One region of the Comamonas sp. Tr-654 genome, then DNA from elsewhere that is predicted to be linked to it. Evidence: predicted binding sites of a transcription regulator. Region 1 holds the regulator's gene; the other holds the start of a gene.
The links. The regulator FNR, encoded in region 1, switches genes on or off when oxygen is low (the NO sensors DNR and NnrR bind a similar motif). The targets are predictions, from matches to a motif close to TTGATNNNNATCAA.

Region 1 (4,760 bases):
TCAGCGCCACGGGGCTGGATCAGCTGGAGGTCGTATCCGAGCAGGAAGTCTCGGTAGGTCCGGCCGAGACACGCGGCATTGCGGTGCGCCTGCAGATTCCCTACGGCTCAGCCGTTTCCGGCTCGCACCCTGTGCATTTCAATGTGGATGCGCTGACGGCTGGAGCCGGACGTATCTCCGAAAAATCCGTGTTCCTGGTGCCACGCTAGGGCATCGCGAATCAGCAACAATTGATGCCGCTCGATTGCAGGTTTGCAATGGGGCGGCCAGATTTCTGAAAAGAGGTTTCACCATGTCGGCAGCACAAGCCAAGGCCCCGCAAAAGGCCAAGATCATCCACCCCGAGGACGGCAAGCCCTGGTGGAAGTTTGCCCATGTCTGGCTCGTCATCGCCGGTCCCGCTGTGGTGGTGGTCGCGGGCATCGTGACCGCCTATATCGCCATGAGCAAGCCGGATCCTGTGATCGACCCCGACTACTACCGTCACGGCATTGAAATCAACCAGCGCCTCACCGAGAGCGAAAAAAGCCTGGCGCCGGCAGTGACGGGGCGCAACCATGCCGCGACGCCGGCCAAGGACCATCCGCTGGATCGCTGACCGCGATTTCAACGCATTCCCGAGGCCGCTTTCGCGGCCTTTTTTACGCCCCTGGTTGCAGACTTTTCTGGAGCCTGGCCGGTCGCGGCGGCACTCGGTGTCTTGGTCGATTGCAGAGTAGGGCGCTCGCTTGCCGTACAGCCGGCGCCGCATGAGCGCATGTTCTGGCCTTCGCTGCAGCGTTCAAGGACCGGTAAAAGCTGGGGCCGGGTGGTATTCAATAACAGGAGCGCATAGCGCTTAATCAAAGGCTATTTCAGATAGATATAGACCTTAAATCGATGCACATAAAGCGCTGGAAGCTCTTTAAGTAAGAGCGGTCCAGGGTTTCCTATCTGAGTGCATGCCCTTGGTATGACGAGGAAAGTCATGGCAATTGTGCAAAATGGGTTCAAACCCACAGGCCAAGGAGAATCGCGATGGATGCTCGACGCTGGATGTGGATTGTCTGGCCGGCTTTTCTGGCGGCGGCAATCATGGAAATGGTGGTATTTGCCTTTGTGGACCCGCTGGACATGCACTGGCTGGGTTCGCCTCTGGAATGGTCGCGCAATGGCATTTACACCCTGGCCTTTTTTGCCTTCTGGGCGGTCACCGTGTTCAGCGGACTGATGACCGCCATGCTGGGCCGTTCGGCCAGCGATCTGAATCAGGGCATAGTCTCGGAGCCCCTGGTCGAGTAAAGCGCTGCGCACAGGACCGCAGTTTCGAGGCCGGTGGCGGCTTCGGATGGCGGGGCTGGGCGCTCGCTGTGCCGGCGGCCTCGGTAGCGGAAACTCCTGGCAGGCATTCGCCGTCATAAAAAAAGCCCGCTGTCTGCGGGCTTTGTCTTGAAGGCTGCTGTCGAACTCAGTCCTGGCATTGCTGGCTGTTGACGATGCGCCTGAGCGCCTCGGTATCCAGAATGCGTAGATGGCGCTGTCGGACTTCGATGATGCCTTCCTCGGCGAACTTGGAGAAGGTGCGGCTCACGGTCTCCAGCTTGAGGCCCAGATAGCTGCCGATTTCTTCACGCGTCATGCGCAGCACCAGCTCCGACTTCGAAAAGCCGCGTGCAGACAGACGCTGCACCAGGTTCAGCACAAAGGCTGCGAGACGTTCTTCGGCGCGCATGCTGCCCAGCAGCAGCATTACGCCATGCTCACGCACGATTTCGCGGCTCATGACCTTGTGCACATGATTTTGCAGTGCTGTGACTTCGCGCGAGAGCTGCTCGAGCTTGTCGAAAGGCATGATGCAGACTTCGGCATCTTCCAGCGCCACGGCATCGCAGGTGTGATGGTCGTTGACGATTCCGTCCAGACCGATGATCTCGCCGGCCATCTGAAAGCCAGTGACCTGGTCGCGACCGTCTTCGGTGGCCACGCTGGTCTTGAAGAAGCCGGTGCGAATGGCGTACAGCGAGGTGAACTCCTCGCCGTTGCGAAACAGCAGCCCGCCCCGTTTGACCTTGCGGCGTGTGGCCACAATTTCGTCAATGCGCTCCATTTGTTCATCGTCCAGGCCCATGGGCATGCACAGTTCACGCAGATTGCAGTTGGAGCAGGATGCTTTGATGGTCTGAAGATTCATGGGCTTTTCAGCAACGGCACAGACAGACTTGGAATGGAGAGTCGCGCCGGTCATTGACCTCGTAGTTAGTGATGAGTTGGATCAAATTGTCGCAGTACTTGCCTTACGCTCTCTTGATATTCATCAAGGACAGTTGGATTGCCTTGGGGCACATTGTTTGTATTCATTCAAAAACATGTGCTTCTGCCCATTATGGGCATGATTTCCAGGATCTGGTTTTCTTTGAAATCTGCTCAATGTGGAGTGTGGGCGCACCCTAACTTTCAGTTATGACCGCAGTCACGCCCGAGTTGCTGAGCCGCTTTGATATTCCCGGCCCGCGCTACACATCATTTCCAACAGCCGACCGTTTTGTTGAGGCTTTTGGTGCAGACGACTATATCCTGGCATTGAAACAGCGCAAGACGCATTCGGGCTCACGTGCCTTGCCCTTGTCCGTTTATGTGCATGTGCCGTTTTGTGAGTCGCTTTGCTATTACTGCGCCTGCAACAAGATAGTGACCAAGCATCATGAGAAGGCTGCCGAGTATCTGGATTATCTGGGCCGTGAACTGGCCATGCATACCGAGCATTGTGGCAAAGGCCAGCTGGTAAGCCAGCTGCATCTTGGAGGCGGCACGCCGACCTTCTTCAGCGATGCCGAACTGCAGCAGCTGATGGTCCTGATGCGTGAGCATTTCAAGCTCGATCCGGCTGGCGAATATTCCATCGAAGTCGATCCGCGTACCGTGAGCAACGAGAGGCTGAAGACACTCAAGGACATGGGCTTCAATCGCCTGAGCTTTGGCGTGCAGGATTTTGACCCCGCAGTGCAGAAAGCGGTGCACCGGGAGCAGCCCGCCGAGCAAGTCTTTGAACTGGTGGCCGAGGCCCGCCGGCTGGGCTTTGTCTCCATCAATGTGGACCTGATCTACGGTCTGCCCAAGCAGACATCCGAGTCTTTTGCGCGAACGCTGGCCCAGGTCAATGAGCTGCGTCCCGACCGCATTGCACTGTATGCCTATGCGCATCTGCCCGAGCGCTTCAAGCCGCAAAGGCGTATTGCATCGGCTGACTTGCCCATGGGACAGGAGAAGCTGAACATGCTCTCCGGCGCAATCGATGCCTTCATGAATGGCGGCTATGTCTATGTGGGCATGGATCACTTTGCGTTGCCCGACGACTCTCTGGCCATCGCCAAGCGTCAGGGGCGCCTGCATCGCAACTTCCAGGGCTACAGCACCCAGCCCGATTGCGACCTGATTGCGCTGGGCGTATCGGCCATCGGCAAGGTGGGCGCCACCTACAGCCAGAACGTCAAGACCCTGGAAGAGTATTACGACGCCATTGATGGCGGCATGCTGCCCGTGCAGCGCGGATTGGCGCTCTCGCGTGACGATCTGGTGCGCAGGGCCATCATCATGGCCATCATGTGTCAGGGCTCCGTCCTGTACGAGCCGATGGAGCAGGCCTGGCTGATCAATTTCCGCGAGTACTTTGCTCGGGAGTTGGCAGCACTTGCGGAAATGCAGCGCAATGGCCTGGTTCAGCTATCCGACGAGGGCTTCAAGGTCACGGGCCTGGGCTGGTTTTTTGTGCGCGGAGTAGCCATGCTGTTTGATCGATATTTGCAGGCCGACCGAAACCGCGCGCGCTTTTCACGCATCATCTAGCGCATGTTGTTTTCGCTGGTCTGGACTGCTTTGATCATGGGGCTCGTGGGTGGGCCCCATTGTCTTGTGATGTGCGCTGCACCTTGCAGCGTCGTGACGGGTGCAAGGCCTGCCAGCGACGGCCAGGTCATCGCCTTGCACGGCCTGCAAAAACGCCAATGGCTGCGTACCAGTCTGTTTCATCTGGGACGCATTGCTGGTTATGCCCTGCTGGGCGGAGTGGCGGCCGTGGCCATGGAGAGTCTGGCCTGGCTGACCAGCCAGACAACGGCCTTGCAGAAGCTCTGGACGCTGATGCATGTCGCGGTTATGGCCTGGGGTCTGGCCATGCTGGTGCAGGCGCGACAACCGGTCTGGCTGGAGCAGGCTGGGCGCTCTGTCTGGACCAGGGTCCAGCCCTGGGTCGTCGCCCCGGGAGGGAGTCTGGCCGCAGGCTTTGCCTGGGCCCTGATGCCTTGCGGTTTGCTGTATTCGGCAGTGCTGGTGGCCGCGCTGAGTGGCGGAGTCTGGCAAGGTGCTCTGTCAATGGCAGCCTTTGCCGTTGGCGGCGCCGTGTGGTTGCTGGCGGGCCCCTGGTTGTGGCAGCTGGGGCAGTCGCATCTCAATGCTTTGCGGGCGCGCTGGGGCACCAGAATTGCGGGTTTGATGCTGATTGGTGTTGCGAGTTGGGCTTTGTGGATGGATCTGGTCTACAAACCCGGCCTTTGGTGCCGATAAGTCACACAGGAGGGGAATGTTGGTGCAGTTTGCATCCCAACAGACCCTAGTCATGGTTGAGCAGTCATGGAACTGCGGAATAATGTCTCATCTTGTGTGTAGCGCTCAAAGTGAATCGTTTCGTTGCTATTGATATCGGACAATTGCGAATTGGCATGTATGTCCATCTGGAGACTGGCTGGTTGCGCCACCCGTTTCCCGTCAGCAGCTTCAAGATTGTC
Region 2 (4,760 bases), on a different contig from region 1:
GACAACGTCGTGTACCGCATGGGCTTCGGCTCCACTCGCGCTGAAGCACGTCAGCTGGTCTCGCACAAGGCTATCACCGTGAACGGCCAGTCCGTGAACATTCCTTCCTACTCCGTGAAGGAAGGCGACGTGGTTGCCCTGCGTGAAAAGTCCAAGAAGCAAGCTCGCGTGGTCGAAGCTCTGCAACTGGCTGCTCAAGTGGGCTTCCCCGCATGGGTGGAAGTGTCTGCTGACAAGGCTGAAGGTACTTTCAAGAAGTCTCCTGACCGCGATGAGTTCGCAGCTGACATCAACGAATCCCTGATCGTTGAGTTGTACTCGCGTTAATCTTTAGCAGCGACATTTCTGTAACCGTCCCCACGGCGCGAGGCATCGCGCCGTGGGTGCTTCACCAGCCTTACCGGTGTAACGAGCCGAGGGTATTGAGAGGAAGTCTGCATGCAAACGAATTTGCTGAAGCCCAAGACAATCAATGTCGAGCAACTTGGTCACAACCGTGCCAAGGTTGTTCTGGAGCCGTTCGAGCGTGGCTACGGTCATACGCTGGGCAATGCCCTGCGCCGTGTTCTGCTCTCCTCCATGGTGGGTTACGCAGCGACGGAAGTGACGATTGCTGGAGTGCTGCATGAGTACTCCTCCATCGACGGTGTCCAGGAAGATGTGACGAACATCCTGCTGAACCTCAAGGGTGTGGTGTTCAAGCTGCACAATCGTGACGAAGTCACCCTGAGCCTGCGCAAGGATGGCGAAGGTGTTGTCACTGCCCGTGACATTCAGACCCCCCACGACGTAGAAATCGTCAACCCTGATCATGTGATTGCTCATCTGTCGCAAGGCGGCAAGCTGGACATGCAGATCAAGGTGGAAAAGGGCCGCGGCTATGTGCCCGGCAACGTGCGCCGCTACGGTGACGAATCGACCAAGTCGATCGGCCGTATCGTGCTCGACGCTTCGTTCTCGCCCGTCAAGCGCGTGAGCTACGCTGTCGAATCCGCACGTGTGGAACAGCGTACCGATCTGGACAAGCTGGTTCTGGAAATCGAAACCAACGGTGCCATCACCGCTGAAGACGCAGTGCGCGCATCCGCCAAGATCCTGGTGGAGCAGCTGGCAGTGTTTGCCCAGCTCGACGGTGGCGATATCGCCAGCGTGTTCGACGCTCCTGCCGGTGGCCGCGGTGCTGCGACCTCGTTCGATCCCATCCTGCTGCGTCCCGTGGACGAGCTCGAGCTCACCGTGCGTTCTGCCAACTGCCTCAAGGCAGAGAACATCTACTACATCGGTGACCTCATCCAGCGTACCGAAAACGAGCTGCTCAAGACTCCCAACCTGGGTCGTAAGTCGCTCAACGAGATCAAGGAAGTTCTGGCTTCCCGCGGTCTGACGCTGGGCATGAAGCTCGAGAACTGGCCACCAGCTGGCCTGGAAAAGCGTTAATCGCTACAATAGAGGACTTTGCTGAAATCGATCGGTTTTGGCAAAGTCCAAGTGCCTCGGGCAGTACCTGATACGGCTGCCTGATTTAATTTAAAAAAGATCTCCGGATAAAAACGGGGAGCAAAGGAAAAGCACCATGCGTCACGGCAACGGCCTCCGCAAACTGAACCGCACTTCTGCACACCGCAAGGCAATGCTGCAGAACATGATGAACTCGCTGATCGAGCACGAAGCTATCAAGACCACGGTCCCCAAGGCCAAGGAACTGCGTCGCGTCATCGAGCCCATGATCACTCTGGCCAAGGTTGACACCGTGGCTAACCGCCGTCTGGCTTTTGACCGTCTGCGCGACCGCGACAGCGTGACCAAGCTGTTCAACGTGCTGGGTCCCCGCAACGCTCAGCGTCCCGGCGGCTACACACGTATCCTGAAGATGGGCTTCCGCGTGGGCGACAACGCTCCCATGGCCTATGTGGAACTGGTTGAGCGCGCTGAAGAAGCCGCTGCAGCAGCTGAATAAGCCCGAGCAGGCTGCAAAGCCTGCTATAATTTGGAAATACCGCGCGATGGAGCAGTCTGGTAGCTCGTTGGGCTCATAACCCAAAGGTCGGAGGTTCAAATCCTTCTCGCGCAACCAAATTAAAAAAGGTCACGACATTGTCGTGACCTTTTTTTTGTCCATTTTCTCCATGGGCCAGAAGGCTGCACCCGCCTTAACTCGTCATACCCCTGACTGCGTGCCTGAGCGACGGCGCAGATGCTCGCGTACGCGGTCGGCGATCACCTGGGCGATTTCCGGACTGAGCACCTCGCTGATATGCAGCACCTCGGTGTAGTGCAGATAGAGCAGACCGCGCAAGGTCCGGAATGCCGTCTCATGCATGGCCCCGCAGATGCCGACATCGTTGGCCAGCACACGCTCCACGGCACCGGGCTCAAGCAGCCGGATCTTGCAGATAGCGGCCTGATGCAGGATCTCCAGGTCTATTTCCTCAAGGCGGTTTTCCCATTCATCGGGCAAGAATCGGTTCGCTGGCATGTAGGGTGGCTCTCCTGCTCAATCCATGGACATCTGTCCCAGACCCGGATGCTGGCATACCAGGGGCCTGGCCGTCGGTTTTGCCTCCACAAGTCTTGATGCTGATCAAATGCCGGCAAGGTGAACGTCGGCCTGGGGACGAGGCCGTGCGGCACTGCATCATGATGCCAGTCTGCGACCCGAGCACCAATGCCCGTCCGTGTCTCCTGGATTTCTCCGAGCTGAGGTATGGTGTCGCGATGCGCTGCAGGTAAAGAAAAGGACTTGTATGTTCGAGAAAATCGTCTCGATGTTCCGCTACCTCAAAGCGGCCGTGCCGTTTCGGCTGGTGCCTGCATTGATTGCCACCCTGGTGCTGGTCGGTCTGCTGCTGACGCCGGTGCCAGCTGGGCTGGATACCAAGGCATGGCAGCTGGTGGCCATCTTTCTGACGACCATCGTGGCGATCATTCTCAAGGTCATGCCCATTGGCGTGATGGCTCTGATGGCGATTGTCATCGTGTCGCTGTCCCAGGTGACCTCCAGTTCCTCCAAGGGTGCGATCACGGATGCGCTGAGCAGCTTTGCGAACCCCCTGATCTGGCTGATCGTGGTGGCGGTTCTGATCTCGCGTGGCCTCAAGAAGACAGGGCTCGGCAACCGCATCGGCCTGCTGTTCATTGCGCTGATGGGCAAGCGCACCATAGGCATAGGTTACGGACTTGCGATCTGTGAGCTGGTACTGGCCCCGTTCACCCCCAGCAACACGGCGCGCGGCGGCGGCATCGTGCATCCGATCATGAAGTCCATTGCCAATGCCTTCGAGTCGGACCCGGCCAAGGGAACGCAAGGCAAAGTCGGGACCTATCTGGCACTAGTCAACTACCACTCCAACCCGATCACCTCGGCCATGTTCCTGACCGCAACGGCGCCCAATCCCCTGGTGGTGGACCTGGTGGCCAAGGCCACGGGCCAGTCTCTGCATCTGAGCTGGACAAGTTGGGCGCTGTACATGCTGCTGCCAGGCCTGCTGTGTCTGCTGTTGATGCCGCTGGCGGTCTATCTGCTGTCGCCTCCCGAGCTCAAGGCGACGCCCAATGCCGTGGAGTATGCTCGTGCCGAGATGGCCCGCATGGGCCCGCTGTCGGGCAAGGAGCGGGTGATGCTCGGGACTTTCGGCATGATGCTGCTGCTGTGGGCGAATGTGCCGCAGATGCTGTTCGGTCCGGCCTTCATGCTGGACCCGACCGTGGTGGCTTTTCTCGGTTTGTTCGCCTTGATCATCACTGGGACCATCGACTGGGATGACGTGCTGTCCGAAAAAAGTGCCTGGGACACCCTGATCTGGTTCGGTGCCCTGGTGATGCTGGCCGAGCAGCTCAACAAGCTAGGGGTGGTCGCCTGGTTTGCCGAAGGCCTGAAGAATGCCATCGTCGCCAGCGGCCTGGACTGGCTGCCTGTGGCCGCCATTCTGGTGGGCGTCTTCGTCTTCTCGCACTATCTGTTTGCCAGCACCACCGCCCATATCAGCGCCATGATGCTGGCCTTTCTGACCGTGGGTGCGCAACTGATCCCAGCCGACTACGTCGTGCCCTTCATGCTGATGATGACGGCCGGTTCGGCCATCATGATGACGTTGACGCACTACGCGACCGGAACATCGCCCATCATCTTCGGCAGCGGCTATGTGACTTTGGGTGTCTGGTGGCGCGTAGGTGCTGTCATGTGCGTGCTGGAACTACTGATCTTCGCTGTCGTCGGCGCTGCCTGGTGGAAGCTGCTGGGGCTGTGGTGACCTACGGCCTCAGGTGGCCATATCCAGAGGCTCGCCCAGCGACAGCATGAGCCGGTTGGCCCAGTTGAAGAAGGCCGTGCCGTGAATCGCATCGGAGATGGCAGTATCGTCGAGCCCGGCGGCGCGCAGCGCATCGATATGACTGGACTCCAGCGCGGGCGGCGTCTGCGTCAAGGCCACGGCGGCGGCGACGATGGCGTTCCAGCGCGGACCCAGATCGCTGCCCGGGCCTTCATCGAGCAGGCGCTGCACATCGGCTGCGCGTTGCGAGAAATGCGAGGCAAAGCGTGCATGTACCGAAGCGCAGTAGATGCAGCCGTTGGTGCGTGAGGTTGCTGCTGCTGCCAGTTCACGCTCGGCGCGCGGCAGGCCTGCGTCTGGGTTGTAGAAGATGTCCTTGTCGGTGCGCGTGCGTGCTCCGAGCGTGTCGGGGTCGCGCGCCAGCAGCCGGAAATAGGGTGAACGCGCGCGCGCCGCATCCACCAGCCCCGCATGGTGGCGCTCGCTCAG

Region 2: the regulator FNR is predicted to act here: its motif matches at 2,572-2,585, upstream of F3J24_RS06350 (DASS family sodium-coupled anion symporter).

Annotation. Positions count from the first base shown of each region.
Region 1 covers NZ_VWWQ01000007.1:199,521-204,280, reverse strand. Annotated here, with positions in the region: gene ccoG (cytochrome c oxidase accessory protein CcoG) at 1-209, shown strand, start outside; gene F3J24_RS20795 (FixH family protein) at 293-598, shown strand; gene F3J24_RS20790 (hypothetical protein) at 1,018-1,281, shown strand; gene fnr (fumarate/nitrate reduction transcriptional regulator Fnr) at 1,448-2,170, opposite strand; gene hemN (oxygen-independent coproporphyrinogen III oxidase) at 2,440-3,822, shown strand; gene F3J24_RS20775 (sulfite exporter TauE/SafE family protein) at 3,826-4,539, shown strand; gene F3J24_RS20770 (HD-GYP domain-containing protein) at 4,650-4,760, shown strand, end outside.
Region 2 covers NZ_VWWQ01000002.1:135,702-140,461, forward strand. Annotated here, with positions in the region: gene rpsD (30S ribosomal protein S4) at 1-327, shown strand, start outside; gene rpoA (DNA-directed RNA polymerase subunit alpha) at 439-1,437, shown strand; gene rplQ (50S ribosomal protein L17) at 1,574-1,957, shown strand; tRNA gene F3J24_RS06340 (tRNA-Met) at 1,998-2,074, shown strand; gene F3J24_RS06345 (hypothetical protein) at 2,159-2,476, opposite strand; gene F3J24_RS06350 (DASS family sodium-coupled anion symporter) at 2,745-4,250, shown strand; gene F3J24_RS06355 (alkylhydroperoxidase domain protein) at 4,260-4,760, opposite strand, start outside.